2 regions of the Williamsia sp. MIQD14 genome follow, and region 2 is predicted to be linked to the other one. Evidence: predicted binding sites of a transcription regulator. Region 2 holds the regulator's gene; the other holds the start of a gene.
The links. Region 2 encodes LexA, which represses DNA repair genes until DNA is damaged. Its sites were predicted from a motif close to CGAACANNTGTTCG; they were not measured.
Positions count from the first base shown of each region.

Region 1 (7,981 bases), on a different contig from region 2:
GGTCGCCGCGCTGTGTGTCCTCGGGGCGACCCTCGTCGGGTTCGTCCTGTCGTCTCAGGTCGGTGTGGAGCCGGTGTGGTTCGCGACCGCGGGTGCGGTGGTGCTGACCGTGATCGCGATGGCGCGGAAGGCGTCCGGCGTGGTCGATGTGATCACGGCGATCAATCCGTTGTTCCTGCTGTTCGTGTTCGCCCTGGGCGTCCTGGTCGCCGCGATCGCCGACGGCGCCATCGGACGGTGGCTGGCGGGGATCGTGCCGAACGGGTCGAGCCTGCTCGCGTTGTTGGGCATCGCCGCGATCGGCGCGGTGGTCGCCAACGTCATCAACAACATCCCCGCCACGCTGCTGCTGCTCGCCGCGATGTCGGGCGCCCCGACCGTCGCGCTGTTGGCGATGCTCCTCGGTGTCAACATCGGCTCGAACCTGACCTACGTCGGCTCGCTCGCGAACCTGTTGTGGCGCCGCATCGTCAGCCGCGACGGTGTCGCCGTGTCGGCGGCGGGTTTCTCCGCCCTCGGCCTCGTCGCGGGCCCACCGTCGATCGTCGCCGCTGTCACGGCACTGTGGCTGGTCGCCTGAGGACTGAGTCTGTGGAACGCGGCAACCACAGATCACGCGGCGGGATACAACTCGACACCAGGCCAGGTGATGTCGAACCGCCGACTCACCGCAGGGACGGCGTCAGGTGGGTTCCGGTATCGCTGGAGGAGTTCATCGATCCGGTGGAGTTGATTGGCGCGGAGTGTCTCGGGTGGGTCGGTGTTGCGTCGCCAGCCGTAGCGGCCTTTGTCGGGGCCGTCGGTGATCTTCTGGGTGGTCCACTGGTGCGGTTCAGTGCCGACGGCCCGGTTGTGGGGGCCGCATGCGGGTGCCATGTGCGGCGAGTCGGTGAGGCCGCCGTCGGCCCAGTCGTTTTCGGCATGGTGCATTTCGGTGTGCGCGAACGGTGTTGGGCAGTCGTCTTTGCTGCAACCCTTGTACTTCGCGAAGGCCATCAACCGTTGCGACTGCGATGCCAGCCGACGAGACCGGCCGAAGAACAGCGGCTCGTCGGTGACGTCGCTGAACACGGCGAGGTGTGTCTGGGCGTTTGCGGCGAGCTTCACCACCTCCGAGATCGGGAGGTCGGCGCCGGTGACGGTACGGGCAATGCCGGCGTGCTCACGTAATTGAGCGTCGGTGATGGAGACGATGATCTGCGGCGGCAGTCCGCGATGCGACTGACCGAGCAGACCGCCGTTGACCGCGGCGTCGAGAAGAGCTTTCAGGGCATCGTGGTTGCGCTGGGACTGCGAGCGGCAATCACGATCGGCCGCCTCCCGCAACGCATCGCTGCTGATCTCTGCGCCGTCACCGCGCGGTGACTGGTCGTCGTCGGGGTTGTTCATCCCCGGCGCGGCCCACTTCGCCAGCACGACGTCGAAGAGTGCACGCGTGATCGGGTCGAGCGTCGCGGTGAGTGTCGACATCAACTGCGAGTCCTGGCAGCCGAGATTCAGTTTCCGGTTCCGGGCACGATCTCGATCGTCGGTGAGGGTGCCATCCGGATCGAGGTGAGCGAGGATCCGCACGCCCGCGGCGGCGATCTCTTTCGGCGTCAGTGTCGTGGCGAACTCGGCCAGGGTCTGCTCGGCGAAGGCGCGGTGCTCGGGCTCGACCGCGGTGGGGATCTTGGCCATGACGTCGAGTACGGCGTGCACGTGGTCGGGACCGATCGCGCCTGCGGCGAGTTCTCGGGCGGTGTTTGGGCAGACCGGCGGCAGTTTCTCGCCGGTCATCGCGTGCATCGGTTCGAGTGCCTGTACTTCTTTGAGACGTTTCTTCGGTTGCGTCACGCGCAGTTTCGTCTGCAGGAACTCGGTGGCGGTCACGCACCCGACGGCGCGGTGCGCGTCGCGGTCGGAGACCTCGAGAATCCTGCGGTTACCGATCGCCTCCATCCGCCGCGCGATCCGTTCGTGCCGGATCGCCAAGTCCGCGACCGTCTTCTCCTCGTAGCTGTCGGATGAGGCCTGGGCTAGCTCATCCAGGAGTTGCTCCAAGGCAGCGTATTTCGCCAAAAGATCGCTCACCGCTAGCCCCTCCCCAGGTGGTTCTGTACATCCAGTTTAGCACGGATGTTCGAGGTGCGGGAGGTTGATTTTGATGAATAGTGTTGAACGTGAGTGTATTTCGCTCGTCTGAATGCGTTCTACTGCCGCTGACGGTGCGGAAGCCGGTCGTCGAGTGTGCGTTGTCTCGTCGTCGGCTCACGCCAGCCGGTGAGCACACTCGACGAACGTTTCCACACAGTCAGCACAACCAGCACCACCCGACCGAACGTTTCCACACAGTCAGCACAACCACTCGCCCGACCGTTTCCACATACTCAGGACGGCTGGCACCTGGGTGCCGGCGTCAGGTGAGGTGATTCGTGTCGTTGACGAGGCGGACGGAACTGCCTCCGTCGGAGTAGAACTCGCTCACCGACAGTGACGCGAGATCGAGGTGAAGCTTGAACAGGATGGATGGGCCGACGTCGAGGGCGTGGCGCAGAACGGTCTTGATCGGCGTGACGTGACTGACCACGACGACGTTGCCGGGTCCGTGGTCGGCCACCACCTGATCGGTCGCGACCCGCACGCGCTCGGTCACGGCGTCGAAGCTCTCGCCACCGGGAGGGGCGACCGAGGTGTCGGACATCCACGCGCGGTGCAGTTCCGGATCACGCTGCATCGCCTCGAGAAACGTCAGACCTTCCCACTCGCCGAAGTCGGTCTCGGTGAAGCCGTCCACCTCGTGCACCGGCAGTCCGACGCGGCGGGCGACGGCGTCGGCCGTGGCGCGCGCACGCGACAACGGGCTTGACACGACGGCCGTGATCCCACCGCTCGCAGCGATCCGATGCGCGACCCGATCGGCCTGCTGCACACCGAGTGCCGTCAGTTCCGGGTTGCCACGACCGCTGTAGCGGCGGTCCACCGACAGCGCCGTCTGGCCGTGACGCACCAGCAGCAGACGGGTGGGCTCCCCCATCGCGCCGGTCCAGCCGGGGCCGGTCGCCGCCGCCGCGCTCTTCTCCTCCGGCGACGCCGACCCGGGGCCCATGGCGACCTGGCCGTCGGTCCGGCTGTCCATCGCCTCGTTCGCGAGCCGGTCGGCGTGGGAGTTCTCCGCACGGGGGATCCAGACGAAGTCGACGCTCGAGAACTCCGCGACCAGATCCCGCGCCTGCGCGGCGAGCGGGATCATGTCCGGGTGCTTCACCTTCCACCGCCCCGACATCTGTTCGACGACGAGCTTGGAATCCATCCGGACCCGCACCTCGCCGGCCCCGCAGTCCCGCGCGGCGCCGAGTCCCGCGATGAGCCCGCGGTATTCGGCGACGTTGTTGGTGGCGCGGCCGATGTACTCCTTGCGCTCGGCGAGCACGGTCTCGTGATCGGTGTCCCACACGACGGCCCCGTATCCGGCGACGCCGGGATTGCCGCGTGATCCGCCGTCGGCCTCGACGATCACCCGCACTGTCTCAGACCCCGGATTCGTGGGTGCGGACGATGATCGCCCCACACTCGTCACATCGGAGCACCTCGTCGGCGGGGGCCTGTCCGTAGCGGCTGAGGGTGCCGCGGTCGATCTCCATGCGGCAGGCCCCACACCGCGCCTGCCGGAGCAGTCCCGCGCCGATACGCCCCTGGGCCACCTGCTTGTCGTAGACGGCGAGCAGGGCGTCGTCGATCTGCCCACGCAGTTCGTCGCGACGGGTGCGCGCCGCATCGGCGGTCACGTCGATCTCCGACATCGCCGTCGCGGCGTCGCCCTCGGCCTTCGCGATCTCCTCCTCGGTGTGGGTCACCAGTGCCCCGCAGCGCAATTCCTCTGCGGCGGTGGCCTCCTGACGTTCCATCACCTCCAGCAACTCATCCTCGGCGACACCGCGGCGACGGTGCAGACCGGCGATCTCGTGCTCGATCTCCGTGAGCGCCTTACCGGTGAGGGTGCCGCCGTTGAGCAGTGCGGAATCCTTCGACAGGCGGGTGGCGAGCACGGCGATGTCGTTCTCGAGTCGCCGCACCTCGCGAGCCAGGTCCTCGGCCGCGATCTGGGCGGCGATGGTCTGATCGCGGTACTCACGCAGGGCCTCGGTCAGTTCGGCGACCCGCGCGGCCTCCGGCGAATGGGACCGCCGGTGGGTCGCCCTCGAGACCCCGGCGTCGACCTCGGCCAGGTCGAGGAGGGCTCTCTGATCGGCCGGATCTGCCTTCATGTCGCGAGGGTGTCCTGTTCTGTAGGGGTTCTGGCGACACTACCGGTCGGCGTCGGTCCGGCCCGTGACACCGCTGGTGGAGGCCGCGGCGTGCAGGGTGAACGGGTCGGTCGGACGGTCGAACCGCGAGATGACCAGTCCCGGGTCGTGGGAGCCGAGCACACCGGCGACCTGCGCACACCACGGGAACTCCGTCGCCCAGTGACCGGCGTCGACGAGGGCCGGGCCGCCGCCGCGCAGGTGCTCGTCGGCAGGATGGTGTCGCAGATCGGCAGTGACGTAGACGTCGGCGCCGGCCGCCGCCGCGGCGTCGATCAGCGAGTCACCGGCGCCGCCGCACACCGCGACCGTCGAGATCATCGCGTCGGGGTCGCCCGCCGTCCGCACGCCCCACGGTGCGGTCGTGAGCGAGGCCGCGACGTGATCGGTGAACGCGCGCAACGACATCGGCTCGGCCAGGGTGCCCACCCGCCCGAGTCCGACGTCGGACGGGGTGTCGGCGAGCTCGACGAGGTCGAAGGCGGGCTCCTCGTAGGGGTGCGCGGAGCGCAGTGCCGCGGCCACCGCATCGCGTAGGCCACGCGGCGCGACCATCTGCATGCGGTCCTCGGCGACGGCGGTGATCTCTTCGACGGCACCGATCGCCGGGGTCGCCGCGGCACCGGGAAGGAACTCGCCGGTCCCGGCGACGGTGAACCGGCAGCGGCTGTAGTCGCCGATGGCCCCGGCCCCCGCGGCGAACATCGCCTCGGCCACGGCATCGGTAGCGGCCTGCGGCACCATCACCACCCAGGAGTCCAGCGGCGGGCTCGGCAACGGCGACAGGGGGCGGGTGTCGGTGACGCCGAGCGCCTCGGCCAGGGCGTCGGACACCCCGGGACGAGCGATGTCGGCGTTGGTGTGCGCGGTGTAGAGGCCGCACCCCGACCGGATCAGGCGGTGGATCAACCGCCCCTTGGGGGTGTGCGCGCCGACGGTGTCGACGCCGCGGAGCAGCAGCGGATGGTGGGCCACGATCAGTTCGACGCCGGTCGCGATGGCCTCGTCGACGACCGCGTCGGTCACGTCGACACAGATCAGCACCGCGGTCACGGTGTCGCCGGGGTCACCGCACACGAGACCGACGCTGTCCCAGGACTCCGCGTGTCGGGGCGGGTATGTCTCGTCGAGCAGTGCGATCAGATCGCGCAGAGCAGCCACGTCAGTTCCCGTCGGTCATGTCGGTGCGGTGGGTGTCGTGCCGGTGGTGTCCGGCGTCGTCGGCTCGATACCAGGCCGCGATGAGTCCGGCGACGGCGTCGCGATCGCGGACCGCGAGCCGCAGGTGGTCGGGTCCGAGTCCGGCGAAATTGGCGCAGCTGCGGACCGCGAAACCGGCGCGCGCGAGGTGGTTCTTGCGGGCCGTGCCGTCGGCGACGCGCACGAGCAGGAACGACGCCGCCGGGGTGCCGCACACCGTGATGCCCGCCTCGGTCAGGGCTGCGCACATGTCCTCGCGGTCGGCCCGCACGACGCGGGCCTGCTCGCGCGCATGGGCCCTCCCCCGCTCCGACAGCGCGGCCTGTATCGCGGCGAGCTGCAGGGTGCCGACCGGCCAATGGGGGCGACCCGCGGTCAGTCGGGCGATCACATCGGCTGCGGCGCAGAGGTATCCGGCACGAAGGCCTGCGAGGGCGAACGTCTTGGTGATGCTGCGGATCACGATCACGTCGGGATGGGCCGCCTCGACGAGGGATTCCGGTTCGTCGATCTCCACCCCGTCGCGCACGGCGAGGGTCACGTCGGCGAAGGCCTCGTCGACCACCACGATCCGTCCCGGCCGCCGCAGCGACTCGATCGCCTGCCTCGTGTGCAGAACCGAGGTCGGGTTCGTCGGGTTGCCCACGATCACCAGGTCGGCATCGGCGGGCACATCGGCGGCGGCCACGTCCCACGGCTCCGGGCACACGACCCGGGTCACGTGCACGCCGGCCGAGCTCAGGACCCGTTCGGGTTCGGTGAAGGTGGGGGCGATGACCGCGGCGGTGCGGGGACGCAGTTGCGCGAGCAGCGCGAATCCCTCGGCGGCACCGGCGAGCGGCAGCACCTCCCGTCGATCGCGGTGGTGGGTCCGCGCGATCGCGTCGACGGCGGCGTCGTGGTCGTCGCGGAGGGGGTACGCGGCCAGATCGGGCAGCCGCGCGGCGAGCGCGTCGACCATCCAGCCCGGCGTCCGGCCGCGGACGTTGACGGCGAAATCGACCATGCCCGGCGCGACATCGTCGTCGCCGTGGCGGTCGAGTGCGGTGAGGTCCGTGCCCGGGGCGTTCGGGTGGTGCGTCGCCGACGGGATCACAGCTCACGACTCTACTTCGCGCCCCTGCGTGGCCCCGGCTGCGCTCGTCGGGTGAGAATGGGGGCGTGCCGGTTTCCACCGATCCCGCCGCGGCGACGACGACCCTGTTGTTCGACCTCGACGGCACCATCACCGATTCCTTCGATGGCATCGCCAACAGCTTTCGACACGCGCTGGCGACCATCGGCCATCCCGAACCCGATCCGACCCTCGTCGAGGGCATCGCGGGTCCGCCGATGCTCGACACACTGCGCACGCTGGGTCTCGACGACGACCGCGCCACCGCGGCAATGGACGCCTACCGGGCGCGCTACACCGACATCGGGTGGCTGGAGAACGCGGTGTTCCCCGAGATGGAGGCGATGCTCGGCGACCTGGCCACGTCCGGGCGTCGGATGGCCGTCGCCACCTCGAAGAACGAGACGACGGCCACACGCATCCTCGAGCACTTCGGTCTCGCCGGGCATTTCGCGGTCATCGCCGGCGCCAGCGACGACGGGACCCGCCGCACGAAGGGCGATGTGGTGGCGCACGCGCTGTCCGGGCTGGGTGTCACACCGACGACGACCGCCGACGGCGGGACACCCGATGTGGTGATCATCGGCGACCGTTCGCACGACATCCACGGCGCGGGCGCGTTCGGTATCCCCGCGGTCCTCGTCGGCTGGGGCTACGCGCTCGACGGCGAGGGCGCCGACGCACGCTGGCAGGTGTCCACGGTGGGCGAGCTGCGGGAGGTGCTCGGTGTCTGACCGCCTGCACGTCACCTTCGTCTGCACCGGCAACATCTGCCGGTCACCGATGGCCCAGAGCATCGTCACCCACGCCGTGGAGTCCGCGGGGTTGTCCGATCGGGTGCGCATCGACAGCTGTGGCACCGGTTCGTGGCATGTCGGTGAGCCCGCCGACGACCGCGCCCGCGCCGAACTGCGGCGCAACGGCTACTCCGATGATCACGCCGCGGCCGTCCTCGGCGCCCAGCACAGCACCGCCGACCTCCTCGTCGCGTTGGACCGCGGGCACCTCGATGCCCTGCGGCGCAAGCGGTTGGGTGACCGCGCCCGTCTGCTGCGCAGCTTCGATCCGCACGTCGACCCCGATCGCGCCGGAGGCGCGGACCTCGACGTGGCCGACCCGTACTACGGCGACCAGAGCGACTTCACACGCGTCCGTGAACAGATCGAGGCCGCCGTACCGGGCCTGCTCGACTGGATGCGCGAGCAGTTGGCCCGGTAGGGCGGTCGATCACTCCCCCGATCCGCCGGAGGAGAGCGCTCAGATGGTGACGGGCTCGATCAGCGAGTGCGCGAAGCGCATCTTCTCGAGCACCTTGGCCGGCAGCACGAACGGGTAGAGGTCCTGGTGGCCCATCGACCGGTTGATCTGGTTGAGCGACCAC
Region 1 is NZ_JBPFDG010000004.1:370,767-378,747, reverse strand. It holds gene ACQ7HM_RS16390 (SLC13 family permease) at 1-580, shown strand, start outside; gene ACQ7HM_RS16385 (DUF222 domain-containing protein) at 613-2,073, opposite strand; gene ACQ7HM_RS16380 (bifunctional RNase H/acid phosphatase) at 2,399-3,505, opposite strand; gene ACQ7HM_RS16375 (zinc ribbon domain-containing protein) at 3,510-4,247, opposite strand; gene ACQ7HM_RS16370 (Nif3-like dinuclear metal center hexameric protein) at 4,287-5,447, opposite strand; gene cobC (Rv2231c family pyridoxal phosphate-dependent protein CobC) at 5,449-6,582, opposite strand; gene ACQ7HM_RS16360 (HAD hydrolase-like protein) at 6,648-7,334, shown strand; gene ACQ7HM_RS16355 (low molecular weight protein-tyrosine-phosphatase) at 7,327-7,818, shown strand; gene ACQ7HM_RS16350 (zinc-binding metallopeptidase family protein) at 7,858-7,981, opposite strand, start outside.
Region 1: a site for LexA is predicted at 2,112-2,125, ahead of ACQ7HM_RS16385 (DUF222 domain-containing protein). Genes of this name have one in related genera too.

Region 2 (7,981 bases):
CCTGAGCGGGATCGGCCAACTGCACCGCCGCCACGGCGCCGACACCGCTGCGCACCTCCGACACCACGGAGTGCTCGGCCAGGGGTGCGAGGGCGGTGTGCAGATCCGACTCGAGTCGTCGCGCCTCGTCGAGCAGCCCTTCGCGTTCGATGATGTCGAGGTTGGCCATGGCGGCCGCGGCCGCACCGGCGTGGCCACCGTAGGTGTAGCCGTGACGCCACCACACGCCGCCGGAGAAGAACGGCTCGGCGATGTGGGGGGCGACGAACACCGCCCCCATGGGCACATAACCCGACGTCAGCCCCTTCGCGGTGGCCATCATGTCGGGCTGGAGATCGAAACGTTGTGAGGCGAACCAGGATCCGCCGATGCGCCCGAAGCCAGTGACGACCTCGTCGGCGACGAACAGCACGTCGTGGTCGCGGCAGATCTGTCGCACCTCGGCGAGATACCCGTCCGGCGGGGGGTAGATGCCGCCCGCTCCGATGACGGGTTCGCAGAAGAACGCGGCCACCGAGTCGGGGCCGACGCGTTCGAGGAGTCCGAGCAGGCTCTTGGCGTCGTCCCACTCGACGGTGGCGGCGTCCTCCATCAGGGTGCCGTAGCCCTCGCGGTTCGGGGGCAGCCCCGACAACGCCGTACCGGCGACGTGCATGCCGTGGTAGGCCTTCGTGCGCCCGATGATGAGCTTCTTGTCCGGCCGGCCAATCTCGTGCCAGTACCGACGGGCGAGCTTCGCCGCGGTGTCGATCGAGTCGCTGCCACCGGAGGTGAAGAAGACCTTGCTGCCCGCGATCGGGGCGATCGCGCCGAGCCGCTCGGCGAGTTCGATCGTCACCGCGGGCGCGACGTCACCGAATCCGGAGTAGTGCGCCAGCGTCCCGAGCTGGCGTGCCACCGCGTCGGCGATCTCGGTGCGACCGTGGCCGACGTTGGTGAACCACAGTCCCGCGGTCGAGTCGATGTAGCGGTTGTCGTCGGTGTCCCAGATGTACACCCCCGAACCCCGTGCGATCGCGAACGGACCGGAGGAGCTGACCGCCCCCATGTCGGCGAACCCATGCCACAGCGTCGACGTCATGGGGCCCATCATGCCTGTCGGCCATCGGTGCGGCGGGGCCACATCCCCTTGCGTCGTGCGGTGCCGCATGTACGGGGCGGGGCTCGACCGCGCGGGAACGAATATCGTAGGAGACATCATGTCCCGACCCCCTCGCACAGGCTCGACCGACGGCAGGTCGGCACGTCGCCGCCGCAGCGGTCCCCGGGGTCCGCGCACCGACGCGACGACCGGGGCGTCCGAGCCGCGCGTCACCGACGTCGCCGCGCTCCCCACACTCGACGAGAACGAGGTGTCGATCGTCGACGCCCACCGGTTGCGGCGGCGGGTGGCCGACGCCCGCGACGACCGGTCCCGCCACCGTCTGGCCGGTTCGGTCGACGCCGCGCGAGCACGCCTGGCGCGGCGGGCTGCGCTCGTCCCCGAGCTGACCTACCCCGACGAGTTGCCGATCTCGGGGGCGCGCGACGAGATCGCGGCCGCGATCGCGACCCACCAGGTCGTGGTCGTCGCCGGCGAGACCGGATCGGGCAAGACCACCCAGCTGCCGAAGATCTGTCTGGACCTGGGCCGCGGCGTGAGGGGCGCGATCGGTCACACGCAGCCACGCCGGATCGCCGCGCGGGCGGTCGCGACCCGGATCGCCGAGGAGACCGACACCGATCTGGGCGCCGCCGTCGGATTCGCCGTGCGATTCGACGACCGGTCCGGCGCCGACACCCTCGTGAAGGTGATGACCGACGGCATCCTGCTGCGCGAGATCGGACGCGATCCGCTGCTGCTGGCCTACGACACCCTCATCATCGACGAGGCGCACGAACGCAGCCTCAACATCGATTTCATCCTCGGCTTCCTCAGACAACTGTTGCCCCGTCGACCCGACCTCAAGGTCGTGATCACCTCGGCGACGATCGACCCCGGGCGATTCGCCGAACACTTCGGCACACCGGAGCACCCGGTCCCGGTCATCTCGGTGTCCGGCCGCACCTACCCGGTCGAGATCCGCTACCGCCCGCGCGATGCCGCCGGCGAGGAGGACGACGACCACGACGACATCGATCAGATCGCCGCGATCGAGGCCGCCGTCGGAGAGCTCACCCGCGCCGGTCCCGGAGACATCCTCGTGTTCCTGGCCACCGAGCGCGAGATCCGCGACACCGCCGACGCACTGAGGCGCCGCCTCGACGACCGTGTCGACATCCTCCCGCTCTTCTCACGACTGTCCACCGGCGATCAGCAGAAGGTGTTCTCGACGTCGGACCGTCGACGGATCGTGTTGTCCACGAACGTCGCCGAGACCTCGCTCACCGTGCCCGGCATCCGTTACGTGGTCGATGTCGGCACCGCGCGCATCTCCCGGTACTCGTTGCGCACGAAGGTGCAGCGGCTGCCGATCGAGCCCGTCTCCCAGGCCAGCGCCCGGCAGCGGGCGGGTCGCTGTGGACGCGTCGCCGACGGCATCTGCATCCGTCTGTACTCCGAGGACGACTTCGAGGGCCGCCCCGAGTTCACCGAACCGGAGATCCTGCGCACCAACCTCGCATCGGTCATCCTCACGATGACCGCCCTCAACCTCGGCGACATCACCGACTTCCCGTTCGTCGAGGCGCCCGATGCCCGCTCGATCCGCGACGGCATCGGCCTGCTCGAGGAGCTCGGCGCCGTCGACGGGACCGGCACCCGCCGCGGTCTGACGAAGGTCGGGCGCGACATCGCCGACCTGCCGATCGATCCGCGCTGGGCGCGGATGGTGGTCGCGGCGCACGAGAACGGCGCGCTGGCCGAGGTGCTCGTCATCGTCGCGGCGTTGTCGTTACCCGATGTCCGCGAACGTCCCACCGAGAAGCGTCAGGCGGCCGACGAGTCCCATGCGCGATTCGCGGTGGCAGGATCGGATTTCCTGTCGATCCTCGCGCTGTGGCGACACCTCGAGCAGATGCGGGACGAGCTGTCGAACAACCAGTTCCGCAAACGATGCGAACGCGAGTTCCTGCACTGGCTCCGGATTCGCGAATGGCGGGAGCTGGTCCGACAGCTCGAGCGCATCACCGCCGACAAGGGATGGACCCCCAACACCTCCGACGCCTCGCCCACCGCGGTGCACCAGTCGCTGCTCGCCGGCCTCCTCGGGCACATCGGTGTCCGCGACGGCGACACCCGCGAGTTCCTCGGCGCGCGCGGCACGCGGTTCGTGGTGTTCCCGGGCTCTCCGTTGGCCAAGAAACCGCCCCGGTTCGTGATGGCCGGTGAGGTCGTGGAGACCTCGCGACTGTTCGCCCGCACGGTCGCCGGGATCGAGCCCGAGTGGGCCGAGAAGATCGCCGGACCGTTGGTCAAACGCTCCTACAGCGAGCCGCACTGGTCGTCGAAACGGGGTTCGGCGATGGCCTACGAGCGGGTCACGCTCTACGGCGTGCCGCTCGTCGCGCATCGCGCCGTGCCGTTCGGGCGCGTCGACCCGGAGACGTCGCGGGACCTGTTCATCCGGCACGCGCTGGTCGAGGGCGACTGGCGCACGCGGCATCCCTTCTTCGAGCGCAACCGCCAGATGCTCTCCGACGCCCGTGATCTCGAGCACCGTGCCCGCCGCGGCGACCTGGTCATCGATGACGACCAGCTCTTCGACTTCTACGACCAACGCATCGGTCAGGAGGTCGTGTCCGCGGCGCACTTCGACACCTGGTGGAAGTCCGCTCGTCGCGAGAAGCCCGACCTTCTCGACCTCACCCCCGACACGGTGGCCGACCCCGACGCGGTGTCAGCGACCGAGTTCCCCGATCACTGGCAGCAGGGTGAGGCGCGTCTCGACCTGACCTATCAGTTCTCCCCCGGCGCCGAACGGGACGGGGTGACCGTCCACATCCCCCTCGCACTGCTGCCACGGGTCCGTCCGTCGGGTTTCGACTGGCTGGTCCCGGGGTTGCGTACCGAGCTCGCCGTGGCGATGGTGCGGAGTCTGCCGAAATCGGTGCGGCGTCGCCTGGGTCCCGCCGCCGATGTCGGGGCCGCGGCGATGGCGGCGCTCACCCCTCGTAGCGAACCGGTCGCGGTCGGGCTGGCCCGGGAGGTCGGTCGCCAGACCGGGGTCGCGGTGTCACCGAACGATTTCGATCCGGCGGCACTGCCGCGCCACCTGCGGATGACGTACGCGGCGGTCGCCGACGACGGATCGGTCGTCGCCACCGCCGAGTCGCTCGCCGGACTCCGCGAACTCGTCGGGGGCTCCGGTCCGTCGGTGCCGTCCGGCGGTGGTTCCCGCGCGCTCCGGGGTGCTGGGTCCACGGCCCCCACGCCGACACCGATCACCGAGTGGACGGCCGCCGGCATCGGCACCATCGCCTCATCGGTCGTCGAAACCGTTGCCGGTCAGCAGGTCACGAGTCATCCCTACCTGATGGTGGTCGACGGTGGTGTCGTACGTGCTGTCGCGACCACGGCAGCCGAGGCGCAACGGCAGACGCACCGCGCCATCCGACGCCTGCTCGAGATCTCGATCCCCGCGCTCAAGCCCTCGGCGGCCGGTCAGTTGCCGGTCGCGGCGCGCCTGGCGTTGTCGCAGAGTCCCTACCGCTCGATCGACGACCTGCTGCGCGATTGCACGCGGGCGGCGATCGGCGATCTCACGGGGCCGACCGCACAGGTGCGCGACCCGGCGGCTTTCGCGGCGTTACGGGCCGCCGTCGCTCGTGACGCCCCGTCGGTGGCCCGTGCCGCCCTCGCGGCCGCGGCCGATGTGTTGACCCGTGTCGCGCCGATCCGCGCCGAGCTCGATCGGCTCGGTGCGGCTCCGGCCGTCGACGATGTGACCCGACAACTCGACGATCTGGTGTTCGACGGGTTCATCGGCGCCACCGATGCCGAACACCGAGCGCGTGTGGCGGTGTACCTCGACGCCATCCTGGTGCGGCTGGGCAGACTGCCCGCCGCGACGGCGACCGATGCGCGGTCCATGGAAACGCTGGATCGTGTTCTCGACCGGTGGGCGGAGGTGGTCGAGCGGGCGACACCGGCACGGCGCGTCGCCCTCGGGGAGCAGATCCACTGGATGGTGGAGGAGCTACGCATCGGGCTGTTCGCCGAGCGGATCAGACCCGCCTACCCGGTGTCGGAGCAGCGGATCCTACGGGCGATCGACGGGCTCGCCGGCGGCACCGACGGAGGCGGTGGCGGCGCGCGACGGTGACGCCCGCAGGTCGTCGATCTCGCGCTGGAAATCGTCGACCGATTCGAACGACCGGTACACCGAGGCGAAGCGAAGGTAAGCGACCTCGTCGAGCTCGCGCAGGGGTCCCAGAATGGCCAATCCGACCTCGTTGCTGGGGATCTCGGCCGATCCGGAGGCACGCACGGCGTCCTCGACCTGCTGGGCCAGAAGCCGCAACCGGTCCTCGTCGACAGCGCGGCCCTGGCAGGCGCGGCGCACGCCGAGCATCACCTTCTCCCGACTGAACGGCTCGGTGACCCCGTTGCGTTTCACGACGGCGAGCACCGCACTCTCGACGGTGGTGAACCGGCGACCGCAGTTCGAGCACGAACGGCGGCGGCGGATGGCCTGTCCCTCGTCGGCAACCCGCGAGTCGACCACTCGGGTGTCCTCGTGCTTGCAGAAGGGGCAGTGCATCGACGTGTCCTCGAACCTGATCCGCGGGCGACGCGCGTCGAGGACGAGCCCCGTGGCGTCACAGGGTCCGAGGTGGACCCACGGTCGCGAGGATACCGACCCGGGTCGAGCGTCACACACCGGTCAGTTCCGGTAGAGGGGGGCGAGCAGCGGTTGGCCGGCGGTCAGCGCCGATCCGCTCATGTGGTTGAGCTCCTTGATGTCGGCGACCACGGCGGACGTCGACCGGTCCGGGGCGACGCGCGCGGCGAGCTCACCCAACGACTCCCCGCCGCGGACGTGGACGACCGAGGTCCCGGCGATGGGGGCGGCCGTCGACTCGGTGGCGGCCGATCCGCCGAGCACGACCGCCCACACGGCGACCGCGAGAGCGATGCCGGCGACGATCGCCGCGCCCCATCCGATGGGTGCGGGCCGACGCGACACCGGCGCGTGACGACGTCCGTCGGCGCACAGCACACCGGCGGGGCGTGCATCGACCGGCCGACCCGAGGGCCGCCGGCGAGCGGGCACAGGGCGCTGCGCCGGCCGCGGCGCGCGCTCGACGGTGCTCCCGGAGGGGCGGTACCCCGTGTGGGCGGTGGTGCTGCTGTGACGCGTGAGAGTCTGATTCATGACGTGCTCCTCATCGACCAGACGTTCGAGTGAACGTGTGTTCGATTTGTATCACGCGGCTCCGACAATGTCCCGACACGGTCGAACAAATGTTTGAAAGTTGTTATCCGCTGCACTACTGTCCCAGGTGACAGCAGGTCCGCGCGTCGTCCGAACCGTTCGAACAGACCGGTCGGGAGCGGGGCCGCGACAGGAGGGACACCGTGTCCGACACCACCGTCACCACCACCGAGTTCGCCGACGGCCCGATCAGCGAGGCCGATCTGACCCCCCGGCAGGCGAAGGTCCTCGAGGTCATCCGTGCGTCGGTCCGCGAGCGCGGTTATCCCCCGAGCATCCGTGAGATCGGCGACGCGGTCGGCCTCAACTCCACGTCGTCGGTCGCCCACCAGCTGCGCACCCTGGAACGCAAGGGCTTCCTCAAACGCGACGCGAACCGCCCCCGCGCGGTGAACGTCCAGGACGCCGATCCCGGCGACGGCGGCGGCTCCGACGCACTGTCGCTCCCGACGCCGACCTTCGTCCCGGTGCTCGGTCGGATCGCGGCCGGCGGGCCCATCCTCGCCGAGGAGGCGGTGGAAGAGGTGTTCCCGCTCCCCCGCGAACTCGTCGGCGACGGCGCGCTCTTCCTCCTCCGCGTGGTCGGCGAGTCGATGATCGACGCCGCCATCTGCGACGGCGACTGGGTGGTCGTCCGCCAGCAGAACGTCGCCGACAACGGCGACATCGTCGCGGCCATGATCGACGGCGAGGCCACGGTGAAGACCTTCAAACGCACTGACGGACACGTGTGGCTCATGCCCCACAACCCACAGTTCGACCCCATCCCCGGTGACGAGGCGGCCATCCTCGGCAAGGTCGTCACCGTCATGCGTCGCCTCTGATCGCCCGCCCACACCCCGCAGAAGCCATCTGACCACGCCGCGTGTCACACTGGTTCCCCCGCTCGGGGTGGACGACAGGAGACGTGATGGGCGCACAGCGATTGGTCCTCGACGGGGCAGTGGTCGTGGTGACCGGTGCCGCCGGCGGCATCGGACGTGAGGTCGTCCGCGAGGTGCATCGTCGCGGGGCCCGGGTGGTCGCACTCGACCTCGTGCAGTCGGCTGTCGACGACGCCGTGCGCGGACTCGACCCCGAACGCGTGCTCGCCGCGCAAGCCGACGTCACGGTCCCGGCGGATCTCTCCGACGCGGTCGATCGCGCCGTGGATCGGTGGGGCCGGATCGATGTGGTGTTCGCCAATGCCGGTATCTCCAGCGGGGATTCGGCCGACACCGTTGCCAGCGTGGCCGACGGCGTGTTCGAGCGGGTCATCGGCGTGAACCTGATGGGCGTCTGGAACACCGTGCGCGCGGCGCTGCCGCACATCATCGAGGCGCGCGGCCACGTCCTGATCACCTCGTCGACGTACGCCTACCTCAACGGCATGGTGAATGCGCCCTACGCGGCGTCGAAGGCTGCCGTGGAGCAGATCGGTCGGGCGTTGCGAAGCGAGCTGGCGGCCCATGGTGCGACGGCCGGGGTGCTGTACCCGGGATGGGTCGCCACGCCCATCGCCGACGTCGCCTTCGGCAAGGACGAGCTCGCCACCGCATTGATCAAGCGGGCGTTCCCGCGGCCGCTCCTCACACCGATCAAGCCCCGCCGTGTGGGGCTCGCGGTCGCCGACGGCATCGAGACCA
Region 2 is NZ_JBPFDG010000005.1:459,099-467,079, forward strand. It holds gene ACQ7HM_RS19605 (aspartate aminotransferase family protein) at 1-1,081, opposite strand, end outside; gene hrpA (ATP-dependent RNA helicase HrpA) at 1,200-5,243, shown strand; gene nrdR (transcriptional regulator NrdR) at 5,181-5,681, opposite strand; gene ACQ7HM_RS19620 (LysM peptidoglycan-binding domain-containing protein) at 5,805-6,296, opposite strand; gene lexA (transcriptional repressor LexA) at 6,500-7,180, shown strand; gene ACQ7HM_RS19630 (SDR family NAD(P)-dependent oxidoreductase) at 7,267-7,981, shown strand, end outside.